Regions from separate parts of the Tepidibacillus infernus genome, predicted to be linked through region 4. Evidence: riboswitches for the same ligand, from Rfam matches in the RefSeq annotation. Region 4 holds a riboswitch; each other region holds the start of a gene.
The links. Region 4 has a riboswitch for S-adenosylmethionine ahead of metH (methionine synthase). Riboswitches for the same ligand answer to the same signal wherever they lie in the genome.
Positions count from the first base shown of each region.

Region 1: it holds a riboswitch for S-adenosylmethionine, as region 4 does, so the genes downstream of both, TEPIDINF_RS01045 (ABC transporter substrate-binding protein) here and metH (methionine synthase) in region 4, are expected to answer to the same signal.
Region 2: it holds a riboswitch for S-adenosylmethionine, as region 4 does, so the genes downstream of both, TEPIDINF_RS02230 (O-acetylhomoserine aminocarboxypropyltransferase/cysteine synthase family protein) here and metH (methionine synthase) in region 4, are expected to answer to the same signal.
Region 3: it holds a riboswitch for S-adenosylmethionine, as region 4 does, so the genes downstream of both, metX (homoserine O-acetyltransferase MetX) here and metH (methionine synthase) in region 4, are expected to answer to the same signal.

Region 1 is NZ_JBLWFI010000001.1:194,954-200,644, reverse strand. Features, by position in the region: gene TEPIDINF_RS01055 (ABC transporter ATP-binding protein) at 1-29, opposite strand, end outside; gene TEPIDINF_RS01050 (ABC transporter permease) at 29-877, opposite strand; gene TEPIDINF_RS01045 (ABC transporter substrate-binding protein) at 892-1,935, opposite strand; SAM riboswitch class I at 2,033-2,136, opposite strand; gene copZ (copper chaperone CopZ) at 2,231-2,437, opposite strand; gene TEPIDINF_RS01035 (heavy metal translocating P-type ATPase) at 2,518-4,728, opposite strand; gene TEPIDINF_RS01030 (metal-sensitive transcriptional regulator) at 4,757-5,047, opposite strand; gene TEPIDINF_RS01025 (glutaredoxin family protein) at 5,120-5,353, opposite strand.
Region 2 is NZ_JBLWFI010000001.1:446,266-451,956, forward strand. Features, by position in the region: gene leuS (leucine--tRNA ligase) at 1-407, shown strand, start outside; gene TEPIDINF_RS02220 (DUF2533 family protein) at 487-756, opposite strand; gene TEPIDINF_RS02225 (helix-hairpin-helix domain-containing protein) at 834-1,478, shown strand; SAM riboswitch class I at 1,519-1,623, shown strand; gene TEPIDINF_RS02230 (O-acetylhomoserine aminocarboxypropyltransferase/cysteine synthase family protein) at 1,688-2,974, shown strand; gene TEPIDINF_RS02235 (CoA-binding protein) at 3,038-3,451, shown strand; gene TEPIDINF_RS02240 (deoxycytidylate deaminase) at 3,468-3,968, shown strand; gene TEPIDINF_RS02245 (DNA internalization-related competence protein ComEC/Rec2) at 4,066-5,691, shown strand, end outside.
Region 3 is NZ_JBLWFI010000001.1:2,278,867-2,284,557, reverse strand. Features, by position in the region: gene ptsP (phosphoenolpyruvate--protein phosphotransferase) at 1-1,422, shown strand, start outside; gene gerQ (spore coat protein GerQ) at 1,601-2,008, opposite strand; gene TEPIDINF_RS11405 (cell wall hydrolase) at 2,026-2,457, opposite strand; SAM riboswitch class I at 2,611-2,717, shown strand; gene metX (homoserine O-acetyltransferase MetX) at 2,827-3,921, shown strand; gene TEPIDINF_RS11395 (homoserine dehydrogenase) at 3,908-5,227, shown strand; gene TEPIDINF_RS11390 (methylenetetrahydrofolate reductase) at 5,227-5,691, shown strand, end outside.
Region 4 is NZ_JBLWFI010000001.1:1,672,704-1,678,394, reverse strand. Features, by position in the region: gene TEPIDINF_RS08440 (sodium-dependent transporter) at 1-347, shown strand, start outside; gene TEPIDINF_RS08435 (MetS family NSS transporter small subunit) at 347-487, shown strand; gene metH (methionine synthase) at 564-4,019, opposite strand; SAM riboswitch class I at 4,133-4,234, opposite strand; gene TEPIDINF_RS08425 (M23 family metallopeptidase) at 4,290-5,276, opposite strand; gene larC2 (nickel pincer cofactor biosynthesis protein LarC2) at 5,348-5,691, shown strand, end outside.

The DNA.
Region 1 (5,691 bases), 1.5 Mb from region 4:
CTAACATTCTCCAACTTGATTGTTTGCATTATACTGAACCCCCTCCTCCTGTCAGATCACGCCACCGAAGAAATTTCCTTTTTAACTGCTCAAGAACAAGATGATCTAGAATGAGGGCGATCCCACCAATCACTACAATATTAAGAAGAACTCCTTCCATATCGGCAATTTCCCCTGCATAACTAATCGACCAACCAAGACCAACTGCTGCTCCTCCAACCATTTCACTAGCCACAAGCGATCTCCAAGCATTGCCAAAAGCAACTTGAGCACCTGTTAAAAAAGATGGAAAGGTTTCAGGCAGAAAAACTTTTGTTACTAATTGTTTTTTATTCGCACCTAATACCTTTGCTAGTTCGAGATGAGTGCGATTTATATTTTCTGTCGCATTAATCATCGCTAAAGCCATAGGAAAGAAACTGGCAATCGTGATCACGATGATAATAGGAAGATCGCCAAACCCAAATAAAATAACTAAAAATGGAATCCACGTTATTGGAGGGATTGATTGCAATATTGAAATTACATTTTTTAGATAGATTTTAAATCCCTTCGATAAACCAGACAATAAGCCAAATAAAGAACCTAGAAGACAAGCTAAAGGATACCCAATGATTAATCGAATTAGACTACTTTGAATGCTGTCTAAAAATGCTGGATCTTTTACTTCACTAAGAAATCGCTGAAAGACATTAACTACATCTGGTAATAAAAAGTTTGGTAAAAACCATGCGGTAATTTGCCATATAGCGAGTAGTGTAACAATCGCATAAACATATGGAAGTGTCGATTTTATACTTAGACGCTTGACCTTTTTATTCGGTTTTAATATGGTTTGATTAGCAATAGACTTGATGATTTGTGATTCTTTTTTCACTTGAAGTCACCATCTTAAGATTGTTTTTTGTTTTGCCAAGATAAATCAAGAATATCCTCTACATTTAGAGGTTTTGATAGCATTTGTTGATCTACCATCATTTGTACAATATCTTTCATTTGTTGAATATTCTCTTGAGTAATTTCCCAATTAAAGGTTTGAGCTTCAATTGCTTCAGCGATTAAGTCTACTGAATTGATTCTCCCATTTGTTGTATCGATGGTTTCTGTTTCAATAAAACGTTTTGCCAATATTTTTGCTGCTTCTTTTGGTTGATTTTCTAACATCTCAATCGCTTCTTTTTGAGCATCTAACATCTTATTTATCGCAATCTGTTTTTCTTGAAGAATTTTTCCTGAGGTTATTGCCACCATACATGGGAAAGGCCATTCTTCTCCAACATCATAAAGTGGCGTTACAGGAATGGTTTTACGAGCAATTCGATCATATGGTTCAAAGAGAAAAGCAGCATCTACTTTCCCAGCTGTTAAGGATTGGATCGCCACACTTGGTGAAACATAAACCATATTCACATCATTACGTGTAAGATTACCCTCTTTCAGTACAACACCATTTAGCACGATGTCTGCTGTGCTCCCTTGTTTCTGTGTAGCTAGTTGCTTTCCTTTCAAATCTGGTATCGTCTTAATATTACGATCACTTCGCACTAATAGACTGTGATAACCCATTTGCGCACCGCTGATTACTTTTAAATCAGCACCTTTATCAGCCCATGTAACAGCATTTGTAAATCCAAGCACCCCTGCGTCTAATTGTCCTCCAACAATCGCTTTAATCATTTCAGGCCCACTATTAAAGATTTGAACTTCCACTTCTAACCCATTCTTTTCATAAAAACCTGCATCATAAGCAAGCATCACTTGAGCATCATCCATCACGTTTAAATAACCAATACGTAGCTTTTCTTTTGTTTGTGGATTTGTATTTGCTTGCTGCTCCTTGTTTGCTCCACAGGCGGTTAAAAATAAAGAAATGATCATTACAAACATCCCTACCCACCGTAATCGGCGTGCCCCTAAAATTTTTACCAATTCCATTTCCCCCTTTAACGTATAAACTTGACTAATTTAGTCAGGATTGTCCTTGCATATTGCAAGAAAAAACACCTCATAAGAAGAGGTGTTAAGATAACTCTTCTTATCTTTCAGAACAAATTGTTCTGCTGGAATTAGCACCGTATCATACAAATCGGTTGCCGGGTTTCATTGGGCCAGTCCCTCCACCACTCTGGATAAGAACGTGATAATATGTAATTGATCATACTGTGATTCATAGAAAATCGTCAATCCATTAATGTGCTACAATCAAAAAGTTTTTTCATGATTATTCTAATTATGCAACAACATCATAGCCTTGGTCTTCGATCGCTTCTTTCATTTGTTCAAAAGTTACTTTTCCCTCATCGAAAGAAACCGTTACATTTTTGTTCTCAAGACTAACAACCGCATTGGAGACCCCTGCTAATTTTTTTAGTGCCCCTTCTACCGCCATTTTGCAATGATTACATGTCATACCTTCTACTTTAATTACTTTTTCCATTTAAAATCCCTCCATTATAGATGAATGATTATATGAAACCCTTGTTAGGGTAACAAACAATAGTCAATAACCTTGTTTTTTTAAAATTTAATATTTTTTAATCGTAAGGAGTTAAGAACGACTGAGACAGAACTCATTGCCATCGCAGCTCCTGCAATCCAAGGTGCTAATAGACCTGCCATTGCTACTGGAATACTAATTGAATTGTAGAATAAAGAAGCAAATAGATTCTGCTTAATATTTTTTAAGGTCTGTTTACTAATATAGATTGCATCTGCAACCCCTTTTAAGCTCCCACCAATTAAGGTAACATCGGCTGCTTCAATCGCTATATCTGTTCCAGTTCCAATTGCCATCCCTACATCTGCAGTAGCTAATGCTGGAGCATCATTGATGCCATCGCCAACCATGGCAACTGTATATCCTTGAGTTTTTAAGGATTCAACTTCTTTTGCCTTATCTTCAGGCATTACTTCTGCACGAACTTCATCAACACCCACTTCTTGAGCTATACTTTTTGCGGTACGTTGATTATCCCCGGTAATCATCACGACTTTGATACCCATTTCTTTTAATTTGGCAATGGCTTCTTTTGAGTCAGCTTTTACCGTATCAGCCACTGCAAGGATTCCTAATAATTTATCAGGAGTAGCAACTAAAACAACTGTTTTCCCTTGTGCTTCTAATTGAGCCATTTTTTCTTCAATAGCTGCTGGATCAAGTCCAATTTCTCTTACTAATTTACGTGTTCCCACATAAACCATCGTATCGTTCACTTTTGCTTTTAAACCTTTGCCAGGAAGAATCTCAAAATCTTTGACTTGAAGCAAGTCGATTCCTTTTTCTTCTACGCCTTTAGCAATTGCCTTACCAATCGGATGTTCAGACGTTTTTTCAATGGAACCAGCATATTGTAATAATTCCTGTTCACTTGCATCAATCGGAATATAATCTGTTAATTCAGGCTCCCCTTTGGTAATGGTGCCTGTTTTATCTAATACAATCGCATTGATTTTTTTAGTGTTTTCTAAGTGTTCTCCACCTTTGAAAAGAATCCCATGTTCAGCTGCTTTACCGGTCCCAACCATAATAGAAGTTGGTGTTGCTAAACCTAATGCACATGGACAAGCAATAACGAGAACGGCTATCGCATTCACTAAGGCATGTTCAAAATTGTTAGGATCTAGCCAGAAGTAATAACCTAAGAAGGTTAAAATAGCGATGGCCACAACAATCGGCACGAATATCCCCGAAATCACATCAGCCATCCGTTGAATGGGTGCTTTCGTACTATTGGCTTGTTCTACCGCTTTAATAATTTGTGCTAAGGCTGTATCTTTCCCAACCTTTGTCGCTTTAAACTTAAAAGAACCATGCTTATTGATTGTAGCCCCAATGACAATATCGCCAACTTTCTTATCGACTGGAATACTTTCCCCTGTAATCATGGATTCATCAACAGACGAATAGCCCTCGATAATTTCACCATCAACAGGGATTTTTTCCCCAGGGCGAACAATGATGATATCTCCTTTTACCACTTCTTTAATTGGAACTTCAATCGGTTCTCCGTTTCTTTCAACCATCGCAGTCTTTGCTTGTAAGCTCATCAATTTTTTAATCGCATCAGATGTTCGACCTTTCGCTAAGGCTTCTAAATATTTACCAAATAAAACGAGCGTAATCAGGACTGCACTCGTTTCAAAATAAAGTTGATGAGTGCCTATAATTATTCCATAAATACTATAAAAGTAAGCAGCAGATGTTCCTAATGCAACAAGGACATCCATATTAGCACTACCATTTTTCAAAGCAGAATAAGCACCATGATAGAATTGATAACCAATATAGAATTGAACTGGTGTTGCTAAAAGAAGTTGAAACCATGGGTTCATGATGATTTCTGGCACCAAATACATAACCCCAAAATGACCCAACATACTCCATAATAGGGGAAGGGATAAGAGAGAAGAAATGATCAACTTGGTTCTCTTTTTACTTAATTCTTTATCCTTAGCAGATTGTTGATCCACTTCATCCTCATGAACTTTTCCATCATATCCTAAGTCCCTAACTTTCTTTATAAAATCATCCACATCTACTTCTTCAGCATTGTATTCGACAACTGCTCTTTCCAGCGCCAGGTTGACTGTAGCAGAGTAAACACCTGGTATTTTATTTAATCCCTTTTCGATTCGTGAGGAACATGCAGCACAAGTCATTCCAATTAGATCTAATTCTACTTTTTCCTTTGCTACACCATAGCCAAGATCCTTTGCTTCCGTCACCATTTTACTCACTCCTTTGATGACTATCTATCTATTTAATAAACAATTTAATAACATCCATCAATTCATCAATCGCAGGATCACCATTACCAGATTTAATTGCCTTTTGGACGCATCCGTGTGTATGTCTCTCTAATAAGGATAATCCAACTTTGTCTAAAGCAGCACGTACAGCTGCAATTTGAATTAAGACATCTACACAATAACGATCCTCTTCTACCATCTTGTGAATACCACGCACTTGTCCCTCGATTCGTTTTAAACGTTGAAGAATTTTTTGATTCATCTCATTTGGGTGCATATGCTCATTTAAGTTTTCCATACCCCTACCCCCTTTATGTATTAAATTATACCGTATCTATTGAAGGGTGTAAAGTTAACTCAAATGGAAAATCTATCCTAAAAGTAATTTCTTTATTTCTTTTTCGTTCACTTCAAAACCAATAAGTATTTTTTTCTTTTTAAAAAGGCCAAATAAACCGGGTTTTTGAAAAACAAAGGTAGGAACAATTCTTGTACCAGAAACCTCTTTTAGTAGATCCTCCCTTTCAGGATGAATACTAAGATCATGTTCTACATAGTCAATATTGTGTTGGGAAAGAAACTCTTTCGCCGCTTGACAATCTATTCATGTTGGCCTTGTAAATAGTTCTAATGTAATATTTTCCATCCATATCACCCCCTCAAACCCATAAATCCTAATTCAATTTTAATTCTTTTTTAATTTGTCCAAATCAATATTTTCTCTAAACAAAAATCCATCACAAATTATACCCATACCCCCGTGTAGTATATTATAAATTATAATCTTTCTAATTTAGTCATGTCTATGTCAATATTGTGTCTAAATAGTTAACTATTTTTGGAGAGGAAATTCATAATATCCTCTTAAAACGTTAGTTCCACGTCAAAACCATTCAGTTGGTTCTCAATGTGATCAAAGCGATTGAGTATCTCCTTAAATAT
Region 2 (5,691 bases), 1.2 Mb from region 4:
CAGCAATTAGCGCAATTATGGAGTTAGTAAACAAAATTTATGTTTATCCAGAGGATGGCAATAAAGGGTTGCTAAAAGAAGCGATTGAAACCACTGTCATTCTACTTGCTCCGATGACACCACATCTGGCAGAAGAATTGTGGCAAATGATGGGACAAAGGGAAAGTATTCATAAAGAAAAATGGCCAACATATCAAGAAGAGTATTTAGTGTTAGATGAAGTGGAAATTGCAGTACAAATCAATGGAAAAATCAAAGGAAAAATGGTTGTTCCGACTTCCTATTCCAAAGAGGAGTTAGAAAAGGAAGTTCTTTCTGATCCAAGATTAGAAGAATGGAAGGCTGGTAAAGAAGTCCGTAAAGTGATTGTCGTTCCAGGAAAACTGGTCAATATTGTTGTTAGCTAATAAATCATAAGAAAGACTACTGGACAAACCAGTAGTCTTTTTGTACAAAAAGCAGGAAATTTATGCTTTTTATCAAATATTAGGAATGTGTTTTCATTTTATTCGCATATGCTGTGAACATTTCCATTGTTACTTCTTTTCGAGAAGGAAGCTGATTCTTTAGTGCGTATCGATTCATTTCATTAGTCCATTGATTTAACTTAGTTAAATCTACATTTTTTCCTATTTTATATTCGGTTAGTAATTCATCTATAATCCGTTCACGCTGCTGATCCATTTGTTTATATACTTCGATGGCATGAACTTTTTCATTTACTTTTTTTGATATTTCCAAATGAACGCTATTCATTTTATCACCTCAACCTTTTGATTCTATTATTTTATATCAATAATTAAAAAAATGCAGTAGTAGAAAGGGGAAGAAGAATGGGAAGTCTCCCAAATATACGGTTTACAAAAAGAGAAAAAGTCTTACTCGGACTGTTGATTATTTTTTTACTTATCATCATTAGTCAATACATCTCTTATCATCAAAAACAGCCACCTACGTTTGCGGATGAACCTTTAGTTGAGTTATCCACCGAAAAAGGGGATACCCCACAAGGAGAAGTAAAGCAAACGGAAATGACAAATCCTAAGAAGATAGTAGTTGATGTGAAAGGAGCAGTAGCAAAACCAGGAATCTACCAATTAACAGAGGGGTCAAGGGTAAAAGAAGCGTTAGATCTTGCTGGAGGGACCTTAGCAAATGCAGATTTAAACCAAGTCAATTTAGCTCAAAAAATCGCAGATGAAATGGTCATTTTTGTCCCTGTTCAAGGAGAAACACTAAATGGTGTATCTTCTGGATTAGGTGTATCTTTTGAATCAAATGCTGAAACAATTTCCATCAACCAAGCAAGTGAAGAAGAGCTGATGCAATTAGATGGAATTGGTCCTGCTAAGGCAAAAGCTATTATAGAATACCGAACAAAACAAGGTAAATTTCAGACGATTGAAGATCTGATGAATGTGCCAGGAATCGGCCAAAAAACTTTTGAACAAATAAAAGAAAAAATTTCAGTGCATTAACAGAATAATGTGTTATAATATTTTACAATTACATAATAAACTCTTATCCAGAGTGGCGGAGGGACTGGCCCGAAGAAGCCCGGCAACCCCACAAGTTAATTGTGAAGGTGCTAATTCCAGCAGACGAAAGTCTGAAAGATAAGAGAATTAGGTTTTACACCTCTTTCTCTTTGAAAGAGGTTTTATTTTTTTCTAAGGAGGAATTAAAAATGACAGAATTAAGGAAAGAAGAGAAAGGACTAGCAACATTAGCAATTCATGGAGGGTATACTGCAAGTAAACACTTAGGGGCGACAAATGTTCCAATCTATCAAACGGCAGCCTACCAATTTGAGAATTCAGAGCATTCTGCTGCCCTGTTTAATATGGAACAAGAAGGTAATATTTATAGCCGAATTAGTAACCCAACAACAGATCTATTAGAACAACGTTTGGCAGCTTTAGAAGGAGGAGTAGGTGCCTTAGTTACTGCTTCTGGACAATCGGCAGCATTATTATCTATTCTTAATATTGCTGAAACTGGAGATGAAATCATTGCTTCCAAAAACTTGTATGGGGGTACCATCACCTTATTTACATATACATTACAAAGATTAGGAATTACGATTCATTTTGTAGATCAAAATGATTTAGATCAATGGCAAAAGCATGTGAATGAAAGAACGAAAGCTTTTTATATTGAGTCCATTAGTAATCCTTCTTTAGATGTTCCAGATATAGAGGAATTAGCTAATTTAGCACATCAAAATGGAGTTCCATTGATTGTGGATAATACATTTGCAACCCCTGTATTATTACGTCCATTTGATTTTGGGGCAGATCTTGTGATCCATTCCACAACCAAATATATTGGAGGGCATGGTAATACGATCGGGGGAGTTGTCGTAGATAGTGGAAAATTTCCATGGGACAATGGGAAATTTAGGCGATTAAGCGATCCAGATCCTGCCTACCATGGACTAAGCTATATAGAACATGTCGGAAAACAGGCATATATTACAAAATTGAAGGCACAATTAAATCGGGATATTGGTGCAACCATGGCACCATTTAATGCATTTCTGTTAATTCAAGGGTTAGAAACGCTTTCTCTTCGCATGGAAAGACATAGTACAAATGCGTTAGCTGTAGCAAACTTTTTATCTCAGCATCCGCAAGTTGAATGGGTGAATTATCCTGGTTTAGAGAATCATTCAACCTATACCTTAGCCAAGAAATATTTAGATCATGGGCAAGGAGGTATCCTGACCTTTGGTGTAAAAGGTGGATATGAAGCAGCAAAACGCTTCATCGATAAGGTTCAATTATTTACCCATGCTGCAAATGTAGGTGATGTTAGATCCTTAGTTATCCATCCAAGTAGTTCAACTCATCACCAGTTAACAAACGAACAAAAGATAGCTGCAGGTGTATCAGATGATTTAGTTCGAGTATCTGTTGGAATCGAAGATATTAATGACTTATTAGCTGATCTTGAACAGGCTCTAGCAGAATAATTATTGACTTATTCCTAAGAAATACAATATTGTATAGGTAAATGATAAAAAGGGGAGCTTTCCATGAGTCTTTTAACAACAAATGAACAAATCAAAGAACTGATTCAAGAAACAAAACGTATCGCAATTGTAGGATTATCCAATAAACCTGATCGTGATAGCTATAGAGTGGCTGAGTATTTATTAAATCATGGTTTTGAGATTATTCCAGTCAATCCAACCATCGATGAAGTATTAGGAGTAAAAGCTGTTGCCTCCTTAAAAGAAATTAAAGGGACAGTCGATATGGTTGATGTATTCCGTCGTGCTGATCAAGTCATGCCTGTTGTAGAAGAGGCGATTGAAATCGGAGCAAAATCAATTTGGTTCCAATTAGGTGTGGTTAATGAAAAAGCGGCCAAGGAAGCTTCTGATAAAGGTTTAAAAGTGGTTATGGATCGCTGTATAAAGATTGAACATGGAAGATTATTCTTTTAAAGGAATGAAGTTTAGGATGGGAAAAGAAAAAGAGCAAAAAGATCAGCATTACCGTAAAAGCTGGGATGAATATTTTATGGATTTGGCCTTTACCGTCGCTGAAAGAGCAACTTGTCCGAGAAGACATGTTGGAGCAATCCTTGTTAAAAACAAGAAATTGCTGGGTACAGGCTACAACGGAAGCCCCTCAGGGGTCGCTGATTGCTACGAACAGGGGTGTCTAATCGAACACTATCATGAAAATGGTGTAGAAAAAGAAAGATGTATTCGAACCATTCATGCAGAAGTAAATTTAGTTTTGTTTACCAATCGCGAGGATCGAGAAGATGCTACTGTTTTTGTAACGGATTCCCCTTGCTATAACTGTGCGAAGATGTTAGCAAATAGCGGTATCAAAGAAGTTGTATATGAGCGAGTCTATGAAAAAGACCATCCTAAAGTTTCTGCCCTTTTTAATGAAGCAAAGATTCAATATCGACAATATTTAAGAAATAGTGTGCCAGCCCTTCCTCAGTAATGATGGAGGGTTTTTTTCATGATAAAAAAGGAAGGGAAACAAGGAAATAGAGAGAATTATCTATAGGAATCATGTAATGTGAGGTAGATGTTTCCTGATGCAAAGGTATCCTTTATTCTTATTATCATTATTTTGGCTTACTGGTCTTTATCTTGGCTATTATCAGATTGACCTATCCCTATTTATTTGGGTTATTGGCTTAGGTTTAGGTTTCTTATTAGTAGCCTTATCAATTGGCTCTTACTATAGAAAGTCAAAATATTGGCTAGTATGGTTAATATTTGCTGTTATAATTTTTGCATTTTTTCGAATGACTCTGTATCAAGATCAACACCAGACACAACTCTCAAATGAATTTGTACAAGAGGATCAAGAGATTGGAATCCGAGGCTATATTGCTGCAACACCAATGATTGATGGTGATTTAGTTAAATTGATGGTAAGTCCCATCTCCTATCAATGGGATCAAAAAGAAGTTCCAATCAATTCTAAAGAAAAAGTCCTTGTTTACATCTATCTTAGAACAAAATCTGAACTGCAGAAGGTTCATGAGTGGGAAAATGGCATGGGCATCATGTTGTATGGAAAGTTGGAAAAGCCACAAACTGCCAAAAACCCGGGACAGTTTGATTATCGCAACTATTTAGAAAAACGTGGGGTCTATTGGAAGGTGGAAGTAGACCAGCCATCTACGATAAAGGTGTCAGATCGATTTAGCTTGTTGGCAAGCCTAAACCGTGTGAAAGATAAATTAACGTTACAAATCGATCAGTTGTATACAGAACCTAATGCTGGTTTTTTAAAGGCCTTACTATTAGGAGAAGATCAGCAAATCTCTGAGGAACTTAAAGAGGATTTTTCTATTCTTGGGCTTAGCCATCTTTTGGCGATTTCAGGCTTACATTTATCCATGATTACCTTTGTTATTTTCTGGCTTTTAACAAAGATTGGCTTGACACGTGAACATATCGCTATAACTGCAGGATTTGTCTTAATTGGATATATGTTTTTAACAGGAGCAAGTGCTTCTGTTGTTCGAGCCACTTTAATGGCTTTATTGATGTTTTATGGTCTTATTTATAAACGTGCTTTATTTTCCCTACAATCGTTAGCAACTGCTTTTATACTAATGACATTTTATCAACCGATGTGGATTTATGATATAGGATTTCAATTATCGTTTGTTGTCACCCTTACCTTAATCTGGGGATATTCTAGAGTGGAGAAACGGATTCCGATTAAGCAAAGGTGGTTAAGGTCTACCTTGACTGTGCTAATCATCACACAATTCGCTTCATTTCCATTGGCCTTCTATTATTTTCACCAGTATTCGCTGCTATCATGGTTAGGCAATTTTCTTTTTGTGCCGATCTTTAGCATGGTGATACCGGTTAGCTTTGCTTTGCTCTTTTTTAGTTTTTTTTCTTTCAATCTTATTGAACCGCTAGCAAGTATTCTAAACTGGACATTAAGTCAGTTATTTGAGGTTATTCACCTATTTTCTAAACTCTCTGTATTTCATTTTTATGGCTATTTTCCCTTTATAAAAGTTGTTTTACTCTATACCCTGTTTTTTTGGATACTGATCAGAAACGAAGTGAAGAATGCTTTTATTTCCTATGATCTGAAAAAGAAAATCTTTCTACTTGAGAAAATAAGTATATTATTATTGGTTGTTGCGCTTATCATTCCAGTTTTTTTGCCAAAGCAAGGTATGGTCACT
Region 3 (5,691 bases), 610 kb from region 4:
GCATTACAAGAGATTACAGATCAATTTATTATGATCTTTGAAAGTATGGATAACGAATATATGAGAGAGCGTGCTGCAGATATTCGTGATGTAAGCAGTAGGGTCTTAAAACGGTTATTAGGGATTAAAGAAATGTCTTTAGATGAGTTTGCAGAGCCGGTCATCTTGATTGCTCATGACTTAACACCATCAGATACTGCCCAATTAAATCGTGAAATGGTAGCAGGCTTTGCTACGAATATTGGAGGAAGAACCTCTCACTCAGCAATTATGGCAAGATCGATGGAGATTCCAGCTGTAGTAGGATTAAAGGATATTCTTGAAAAGACCAATCAAGAGGATTATGTCATTATTGATGGAAATGAGGGAATCGTTTATATCAATCCTGAAAATGATCTGGTTATGGAATACAGAACAAAAAAAGAACAGTATGAAGCGCATTTAGCTGAACTAAAAACCTTAAAAAATGAGGCTTCGATTACTGCAGACGGACATCAAGTTGAAATCGTAGCAAATATCGGCAACCCTCAAGATGGTAAAGGCGCTTTAGAAAATGGAGCAGAAGGGATTGGTTTATTTCGTACCGAATTCCTCTACATGGGTAGAAGTGATTTACCCTCTGAAGAAGAACAGTTTGCAGCTTATAAAACTGTAGCTGAAATGTTTAGTCAAGAAAGCCCTGTTGTGATCAGATCCTTAGATATTGGCGGGGATAAGGAGTTACCTTATCTTAACCTACCAAAGGAAATGAATCCGTTTTTGGGTTATCGGGCGATCCGCTTATGCTTGGACCGAACCGATATTTTCAAAACCCAACTTAGGGCAATTCTTCGGGCAAGTGTATTTGGCAATATTAAATTGATGTATCCCATGATTGCTTCACTTCAAGAGCTTCGCCAAGCCAATCAGGTTTTAGAAGAAGTAAAACAAGAATTAATCAATGAAAAGGTTCCTTTTAATCCAGAAATGGAAGTAGGAATGATGATTGAGATTCCTGCAGCCGCCATTATCGCAGATCAATTAGCTAAAGAAGTGGATTTCTTTAGTATTGGAACCAATGATTTGATTCAATACACGATGGCAGCGGATCGAATGAACGAACAAGTCTCCTATTTGTATCAACCATTCAACCCTGCTGTATTACGTTTGATCCATATGGTGATTCAAGCTGCTCATAAAGAAGGTAAATGGGCTGGAATGTGTGGAGAAATGGCAGGGCATCTTACAGCGATTCCAATTCTTTTAGGAATGGGCTTAGATGAATTTAGCATGAGTGCTTCTTCCGTCCTACCTGCACGATCCCTGATCCGTAAGTTGAATGTGTCTGAAATGAAAAATGTGGCACAAAAAGTATTACAAATGGAAACAGCTGAAGAAATTAAGGAATATGTAGAGCAAGAAGTGTTAGCCAAATTACAGTAAAAACAAATTTTGAGCACATGAGCCCTGTAGCGATATGGGGCTTGTTTTTTATAATAAATGGAAGTTCAATGGTTAGCCTTATCTTATCCAAAAAAGAGAAAGAAGAAATTGCAAGAGAACTAGAGCCGATGCAAAAATAAAAGGAACACGTTAAAGGTGTCCCTTCTGTTTTAAAAGGCTATAATCTGACAGTTGGAGGAACATAGTTTAGTTCTTCATCGAAAGTGATATAATCAAGATTAACCATCAATAAAAGATAACGTCTTCCAGTTTGTGGATCGCTAATAATAATATGATCGCGACCTGCAGCTTCCACACTACCTTTAAATACTTTGGCATTCCATTCTTTATTGTTTTCAAAAGTCATATAAATCGTTGCAATTTTTCCCAAATTAAGTCTTAAAATATTTTCAATATAAGATTGTTCTGCTGGTAAAAGACCAGGCACATCGATTCCTGTTTCAGGTGATGGTGGAATTGGTACCATTGGTTGTTGTGGTACCATTGGTTGCATGTAATCGGGCATATTCATATCATAGGGATTGATTAAATATGAATCATAATAGTATGGATTGTAAGGATACATCGAAATTCAACTCCTCTTTAATAAGTTCGGTAAACGGAAGGGCAATTACTGTAAGTAGGGTGAAAAAAACAATGGTCTTTATAGCGCCCCGCATTGGGTTGGTTATACCATGTTCTTGGGCACGGACCTAGTGGTTCAAAAAACCATAATGCTCGAGTGGCTGGATGGTATTTATTACCTCTAATCACTTTTCTTGCTAGGTGGATATCCTGTGTTCTGGCTCTTTGATAGAAATAAGATTTTTGAACCGCTTCAAATCCACCAGGAGATTGAAAAACCATCTGCTTAACTGTCCGAATGTTTTTAAAGTCTAAACAACTAGCACGTACACGGTTAACTCCAACATTACCGACCATTAGCATGCCAAGCTTCCCTTCACCTTCAGCTTCAGCCCTCATTAATCTAGCCAACAGTTTCACGTCTTTTGAATTAGCTTTTATTACAGCCATTGATTCACCCCGCATATATAGGCTTCCATAACAATATATTTAACCTGTGCAGAATAGGTGATTAAAACAAAGGAATCATTTAAAAAAAATCCCTTGACAATCTGTTTTAATGCATTGTATTCTTGTATTAATCATTTAATTTAATAAAGGAAATTCTTATCCAGAGAGGCGGAGGGACTGGCCCTATGAAGCCCGGCAACCGGTTTAAATAAAACGCGGTGCCAATTCCTGCAGAACATTCATGTTCTGATAGATAAGAAGAGCGGCGATCACCATCTCTTCTTGAAGAGATGGTTTTTTAATCCCTCTTCTTAGGAAGGGGATTTTACTTTTTTAGGGGATTTGAATGGATGAAGAGGAGGAGTAAGGATGGCGGTGGCAGAGATCAATCTTCATTATGAGTATGGAAAAATAGAAATTGGAGATTTAATGCTTGAATCTGGAACGATTTTACCACAAGCTCATATAGCTTATGAGAGGGTAGGCTCCATTGGTGCACCTGTTATATTAGTGTGTCATGGTTTGACAGGAAATCAATTTGCTTATGGAAATGATGGGACATCTGGTTGGTGGTCTGGGATGATTGGCCCCTATCAATGGATTGATACGAATGAGTATCAAGTGATTACGACAAACGTGATTGGTGGATGTAATGGTACAACAGGTCCTTTAAGTATAAACCCTGACAATAAAGAGATTTATCGTGCTTCATTTCCCTTTGTTACCATCAGGGATATGGTTCATGCTCAATACAAAGCATTAAGGAAAATGGGTATTGATCATGTGCATGCAGTGATTGGAGGGTCATTAGGTGGAATGCAAGTTTTGGAATGGGGAATTCTTTACCCTACCTTTATGGATAAGCTATTTCCCCTTGCTGCGACTTCTTATTTAAGTGACTATGCCATCGCTTTTAATGCTATGTCCCGCTTTGCTATTATTTATGACCCTAAATGGAATCATGGAAATTATCCATTGGAAGATAAACCTGATCATGGATTAAGTCTTGCACGTATGTTAGGAATGATTACTTATCGTTCACAAGAGTTGTATAATCAACGTTTTCAGAGGAGCCTTCGTAATGAGTGGGGGAATTCCCACGATGAAATTACGTTTGAAATAGAATCTTATCTTAGTTATCAAGGAGATAAATTAACAAAACGTTTTGATGCCAATAGCTATCTATATTTACTTAAGGCGATGGATAGTCATGACATCGGTCGTGGCCGTGGAGGATGGAAAGAAGCCTTGAAATTATTAAAAGTCCCTATGATCGCAATTGCCTATAAAGGGGATTTGCTTTATCCGCCAGAAAGTTTAAAGGAGCTAACAGAGGCCTATCGTCAATTAGGAGGTCATGCAAATTTTTATGAGATCGATACGATTTATGGCCATGATGGTTTTTTAGTCGAATTTGATAAATGGGGATCGATTGTAAAGGAGGGTTTATATGGAATCGATTAAGGTAGCCTTACTAGGTTTGGGTACGGTGGGAACTGGTGTATATCAAACGATCATTTCCCATCAAAAACAATTACAACATATCTTAGGCAAGTCTGTTGAAGTCGTTGCGATTTTGATTCAGGATATAGAGAAGAAACGAGTTTTGGAGATGAGGGATTCTATTCTCGTTACAACGAATTATCAGGATATTTTACAATTACCTAAATTAGACGTAGTCATTGAAATGATAGGGGGAAGAGATCCTGCCTATCAATATATCATTCAGGCACTCTCAAAAGGTTGTCATGTGATTACAGCAAATAAAGAATTAATGGCATTTAATGGAGCTGAATTAAAGGAAATCGCGAAACAATATGGGGTAATGTTAGCCTTTGAAGCTAGTGTAGCTGGTGGAATTCCTATTATTCGGACGATTAAACAATTGCTTCAAGTGAATCAAATTACAAAAATCCAAGGGATTATAAACGGGACTTCGAATTATATTCTGAGTCAAATGAGGAAAAAACGAATTTCCTTCAAACAGGCGTTAAAGGAAGCACAAGCTGCAGGTTTTGCAGAAGCAGATCCTACAAATGATATTGAGGGCTGGGATACTTTTTATAAATTAATGGTTTTAAGTGACATCATCTTTCCTGAACGACCAAACTGGACTTCAGTGAAAAAGATTGGTGTCTCGGAGGTTACGCTGGAACAATTGGCTCTTGTTGAAGAACTAGGCTTACGAATGAAACTAGTTGCATCACTTTATAAGTCAGATACAGGCTGGAATGTCCGAGTAGAACCAACCTGTTTAGCAGAGTCTAATCCATTGTATAGTGTTGAAGGGGTAGATAATGCGATCATCATTGAAACTGATGTTGTTGGCCGCTTATTTTTACAAGGTCCAGGAGCAGGCTCTCTTCCTACAGCTAGTGCAATTGTAGAGGATTTAGTAGACGTTCTTCAACATCCAACCTATTCCTATCACCATAAAAAGGAAATAGAAACAACGGCCACGGTTACAGAATCAATAGAAAATCCATTTTGGTTAATCATTCATGAGCAACATCATCCAATGACTAGTGCAGATCAAATGTTTTGGCAAGTAAAGCTACACCAATTTGAATTAGAAATGATAAAAAGAGAAACCATCTCTGTACAAAAGGGATTTTTGGTAGGCCATCTGGTAAAGGGGAATGAGGAACAAATTTTAGCATTGAAACAAAACGTAAACCATCGCACAAAAATGATCTATTATCCTGCATTAAGTTGTCATCATGAAGAAAGGGTGGAAGAAGAAGGAATAAAGCTAGGGGGAAGATCATAATGAGTATCTATCAAATTCATGGATTAAAAGAAAAATTAACGTTAGGGAAATTTGTCACCACAGTAGAATTAGAACCGCCCAAAGGAGCAAATCCAATGCCTGTTTTAGAGAAGGCTACCTTTTTGAGGGGGATTGTGGATGCGGTAAATATTGCAGATAGCCCCATGGCTACACTACGAATGAGTCCCATTGCTTTAGCACATGTGATTCAACAGGATATGGGGATAGAGGCGATATTCCATTTAACTTGTCGTGACCGCAATATCATAGGACTGCAATCAGAACTATTAGGTGCTGCAGCTTTAGGTGTTAGAAACATCCTCACCTTAACAGGAGATTCACCAGCTAGAGGAGATCACCCACAAGCAAAAGGAGTCTTTGAAGTCGACTCGACAGGATTAGCCAACATTGCCTATCAACTCAACCAAGGAAAGGACTTATCAGGCAATCCTTTAAACAGCGCA
Region 4 (5,691 bases):
ACTTAGATATTGTAGACCACTTTATCAATTCCTTTGGTATTGCTTTAGCAGGATTAGTTGAGGTTATTCTCCTTGGCTGGTTCTTCAAGGTTTCAACGATTCGTGAGCATAATAACCCGCTTTCCGATTTTGCAATTGGTAGCTGGTGGGATATTATGATCCGTTTTGTCACACCAATTGTGTTAGGAGTCATGATGGTTCTAAACTTTAAAACGGAATTTACTGAACTATATGGAGGATATACATTAAATAGTCTAATCGTATTTGGTTGGGGAGTTGCGATTGCTGCAATTGTGTTAGGAGTCATGATGAAACTCATTCCAGGTTATAAAAGGGAGGAATTCTAATGAGCACAGGTGCAATCTTTATGTTTATCTTTGGAGCTACTCTTCTTTGGGGAGGTTTAGGGGTTGCCTTATCAGTCGCTATCTCTAAATCAAAAAAAGCCTCAAACCAAACAGGAAAAAATGCGGTAAGTCATCAGTAGAATTTTTGGATGTTAGATTAAATAGGAAAACCTCACTAAGTTCTAGTGAGGTTTTTTGTGTAGATAAAGATAATGACTAAGATTTAACAGCGGTAAAATATCTGGCTTCGGGATGAGCGAAGACCATTGCTGAAACAGAAGCTTCTGGTTCCATCATAAAGCCATCTGTTAAGTGGATGCCAATGTCCTCAGGATTTAGTAAGGCAAACAATTTCTTTTGATCCTCAAGGTTAGGACAAGCTGGATAGCCAAATGAAACCCGAATTCCTTGATATTTGGCGGCAAACCGCTCTACCATAGTCATTTCTGAAGGATCCGGGAAGCCCCAGATGTCTCTCATCATGTGATGTATTCTTTCTGCAAAAGCCTCGGCCAATTCTAAGGCAGTTGCTTGCAAGAGGTGAGAACGTAAATAATCTCCTTTTTCTCGCCACTCTGAAGCTAGATCGATAATCCCTTGACCAGTGGTTACTATTAAGAATCCAACAGAATCCATCACACCACTTTCTACAGGTCGAAGGAAATCAGCTAGGCATAAATAGGGTTCCTCTTGCTGTCTTGGGAATGAAAAACGTTGAATCACTTTTGAATAATCTTTTGGATCGTAAACAAGAATGTCATTTTCTTGCGACTGAGCAGGGAAGAACTGATACATTCCATTTGCTTTTATGAAGTTTTTATTTTTTGCTTCCGTTAGTAGCTGTTCGACCGCTGTTTTTAGCTCGAAAGCTTTAGCATCACCATGAGCAAGAAGTTGCTCAATATTTCCTTTGACCCCTAAATGTTTTCCGAGTAGCATCCTCATATTTAAATAAGGATACAAAAAATCAATTGGATAATTCCGCAAAATATGACGATCGAAGTCTGGCGGTTGAAAAACAGGTACGTTTTGACTGGTTGATGAACGCTTGATACTTTTATTGGTCAAGACTGAATCATTTATTATATTGTCAGTATGACCCATATCAGCAGTTGTTTGGCGCTGTTTTCGTAATTCAGCAATAAGTTCGTTTTTATAGGCTTCATCACTAATCTGGTTTAAGATATTTAACCCATCCATTGCATCCTTTGCATAGAAAACAAGTCCATCATATTCATTTGCAATTTTGTTTTCAGTGAATTTTCTTGTTAATGCAGCTCCTCCTACTAGAAGGGGAACATCAATCCCAGCGGTTTTTAGATCCTGAGCAGTGATGGCCATTTGTTGTGCTGATTTAACAAGGAGTCCAGATAAGCCAATGGCATCAGGTTTTTCCTGTTTAAAAGCAGCCACTAATTGTTCGGGAGGTACTTTAATTCCAAGGTTAATTACTTCGTAACCATTATTGGATAAAATAATTTCTACAAGGTTTTTCCCAATATCGTGGACATCCCCTTTTACAGTAGCAAGTAGAATTTTTCCTTTTTGTGTAGAATCGTTTTTTTCCATATAAGGCTCTAAGAAGGAAACGGCCGTTTTCATCACTTCAGCACTTTGTAATACTTCGGCAACAATTAATTCATTGTCATTAAATAGTTGCCCAACACGTTGCATTCCTTTCATCAAAGGGCCGTTGATAATGTCTAAAGGAGTATACCGGCTAAGGGCTTCTTTTAAGTCATCAATCAGGCCGTCTTTTGATCCTTCCACGATATAGTTACTTAACCGTTCTTCCAATGGATACCTGATACTAGTTTCTTCCTTGATCACTTTTTTATTGCGATAAAAATCAGCAAATTGAGCAAGGGTTTGTTTATTTGTGTTAAAAATCAATTGTTCAGCTAATTGTCTTTCTTCCTCTGGAATGGAAGCATAGCGTTGAAGCTTTTGTGTATTCACAATAGCATAATCTAGGCCGGCACGTGTTGTATGGTAAAGAAAAACAGCATTTAATACTTCACGACCAGCAGGGGGTAACCCAAAGGAAACGTTACTAATGCCAAGAATGGTTTGACATTCAGGAAAAGCTTCCTTGATTTGTTGAATTCCCTTAATCGTTTCTTTTGCAGATCCAATATATGCTTCATCACCTGTTCCTATTGGAAAGACTAATGGGTCAAAAATAATGTCTTGAGGATTTACTCCATATTGATGAACAAGCAAATCATAAGAACGTTTAGCTATTTCTAATTTTCTTTCACTCGTAACAGCCATTCCCTTTTCATCAATCGTTCCAACAACAACGGATGCACCATATTGTAAAATGAGTGGGACGATCTCCTGAAAACGTCTTTCGCCATCTTCTAAATTGATTGAATTGATGATGGCTTTTCCTTGAGAATATTTTAGAGCAAGCTCAATTACCTTTGAATCGGTTGAATCAATCATAAACGGTACTTTGACTTTATTGACTACATATTGTAGGAACTGCTCCATGTCGAAATACTCATCACGGTCAGGATTGGCCAAACAGATGTCGATCACTTGTGCGCCGCCTTTTACCTGAGCACGGGCAATCTCAGAGGCTTCTTCATACTTACCGTCTGCAATCAGGTCCCGAAATTTCTTAGAACCGATCACATTCGTTCGTTCTCCTACAAAGAGGGGACGATTTTCTTTTTCTAAAAAAACTGGCTCAATTCCTGACACGGCAGGGAGATGTTCCTTTTGAAATCGTCTAGGTTTAAATTCTTTTAATGTTTCTGAAAGAGCTTTGATATGATCTGGTGTAGTGCCACAGCATCCACCTGCAACGTTTAACCAACCTTGTTTTGCAAATTGCGACATCTTCTCAGCTAAGGCTTTGGGAGACTCGTGGTAATGACCATCTTCATCTGGTAATCCGGCATTAGGATAACAACTAACTGCACTTGTAGCTAATTGCGAGAGGGAACGGAGATGATCACGCATGAATTCAGGCCCTGTTGCACAGTTTAGTCCTACGGAAATGGGCTTCAAATGTTCTAAGGAGATGTAGAAAGCTTCAATATTTTGACCTGCAAGAGTGGTACCCATCGGTTCAATCGTGCCTGAAATCATAACAGGTAATTCTACTTTACATTCTGCAAAAGCTTTTTGAATTCCTATTCCAGCCGCTTTCACATTAAGTGTATCTTGTGCAGTTTCTAACAAAAGTAAATCTACACCACCGATGATTAATCCTTTTGCTTGTTGATAATATGAATCCGATAATTGATCAAATGTAATCCCACCTGTAACAGAAAGGGTTTTGGTTGTTGGCCCCATGGAGCCAGCGACAAAGCGTGGCCATTCGGGGGTAGAAACTTGATCAACAGCTTCTTTTGCAATCTTTGCTGCAGTAAGATTGATTTCTTCAGTTCGGGCTTCAAGTCCATATTCTGCTAATACAACTGGGGTAGCTCCAAAAGTATTCGTTTCAATGATGTCTGCTCCTGCTTCTAAATAGGTAAGATGGATATGTTTAATTAGATCTGGACGGATTAGATTTAAGATTTCATTGCAACCTTCGTATTGATCTCCACCAAAGTCTTTGGCAGTTAATTGAGCATTTTGTAGCATTGTACCCATTGCACCATCAAGAATGAGGATTTTTTGCTCCATTTGTTGTTTTAAACGATCTATTTTGTTCATTGTTTCTCCCTCCTCATAATATGGAGATGTATACATATAATATACATTCCCTAGGAATCTTATAATGAAAAAACCCTCACCAAAATAGGAGAGGGCTACGTGTATTCACGATTCTCCTATCTTCCAGAAAAATTCTGCTGGAATTAGCACCATGGTCATTCGACCGGTTGCTGTGGTTTCGTAGGGCCAGATCCCTCCACCACTCTGGATAGAAGTGAAGTATGCTTTTGTTATTTCTTCTAGTTTGTACGAGAATCAGCAAATTGTCAACTATTTTCTTTTTCTTTCCCAAACACGTAAATAAGGGGTAGGGTCAAATGCCCACTCATGACGGCCATTATATTTATACATACCAAAATGTAAATGAGGGGGGAATTTTCCTTGCGTACCTGGAGAGCCATAACCAGAACTTCCAACATATCCGATGACATCACCTGGTTTGACAATATCTCCTTCTTTTAATCCTTTTTTAAACCCTGTTAAATGAGCGTAGTAATAATAAATATTGTTTGTATCTCTTATTCCAACACGCCACCCCCCATATTTATTCCAGCCTAGGACTTCAACATACCCATAAGAAACACTTCGTACTGCTGCACCATAAGAAGCGAAGATGTCAGTCCCTTCGTGTATTCTTCGCCCTCCCCAGCCTCTTGTATCTCCCCATGTACTTCGATAGGAGTAACTGTTCCATTTGGGAATTGGGAAAACCCGTTCTGCTAATTGAAGGGTATTAAAGGTTTTGTAGATGAGAGCGATTTCATCAATGATTTTGGCTGGTAACTCGCTTTGATAATAATCCATTAAAGCATTCTTGAGGCTATCTTTTGTCGTCCCATACCGACTTAGATAATTTAAAAAAGCAACAAGAACATCAGCATCATTATTTCGATCAGCTAAACCATCCCCATCCCCATCTACACCAAAACCATTAAAAAACTGAATTCGCATTGGATTTTGATCTTCGGGATTTGGATTGAGAAAACCGGCCCATTTTTCTTTTGAAAAATAGATGCTGATTAGACCTTTTTTTATAGGAAGATCCTGCCTGACAGGTTGAATATTTCTTTCATACTGATCAATGGCTGCAATATAGTACCATGGGATTTGATAAATATTATCCATGGTTTTATATAGCTCCATTCTCGTTTGAAACAGATCGTCTTGTTCTCCTTTAGCTAAACTCTGTATAGGAATCGTTGAAACTAAGCTGATAATTATTAAAGTGCATATTAATCGTTTGTTTAACAGTCTCATTTCCATCTCTCCAAAATCATCTTTAGTTCAATTCATTTAAATAGTTTTTAAAAAAGTTTCCTTTTCTATGTATAAAGGAAAATGGTAAAATTGACCTGAAATTTATCTCGAAAAATATAGTAAGGGAGATCATGAAGAATATGAAAAATAATCTAAATGAACATATTGATAAACAAATGGTAAAGATAGAGGTTTCCCTTGATGACATGAATCCAGAATTTTATGGATATATCATGGAACAATTATTTAGTATGGGTGTAAATGATGTATATATTGTACAAGTGATCATGAAGAAAAATCGTCCTGGACAAGTTCTTCATATATTATGTAGAGAGGAAATTCGAGAAAAGGTGATGGATTTTCTTTTTCTTGAAACCACCACTCTAGGCATCAGGTATACTCCCTATACAGTTCA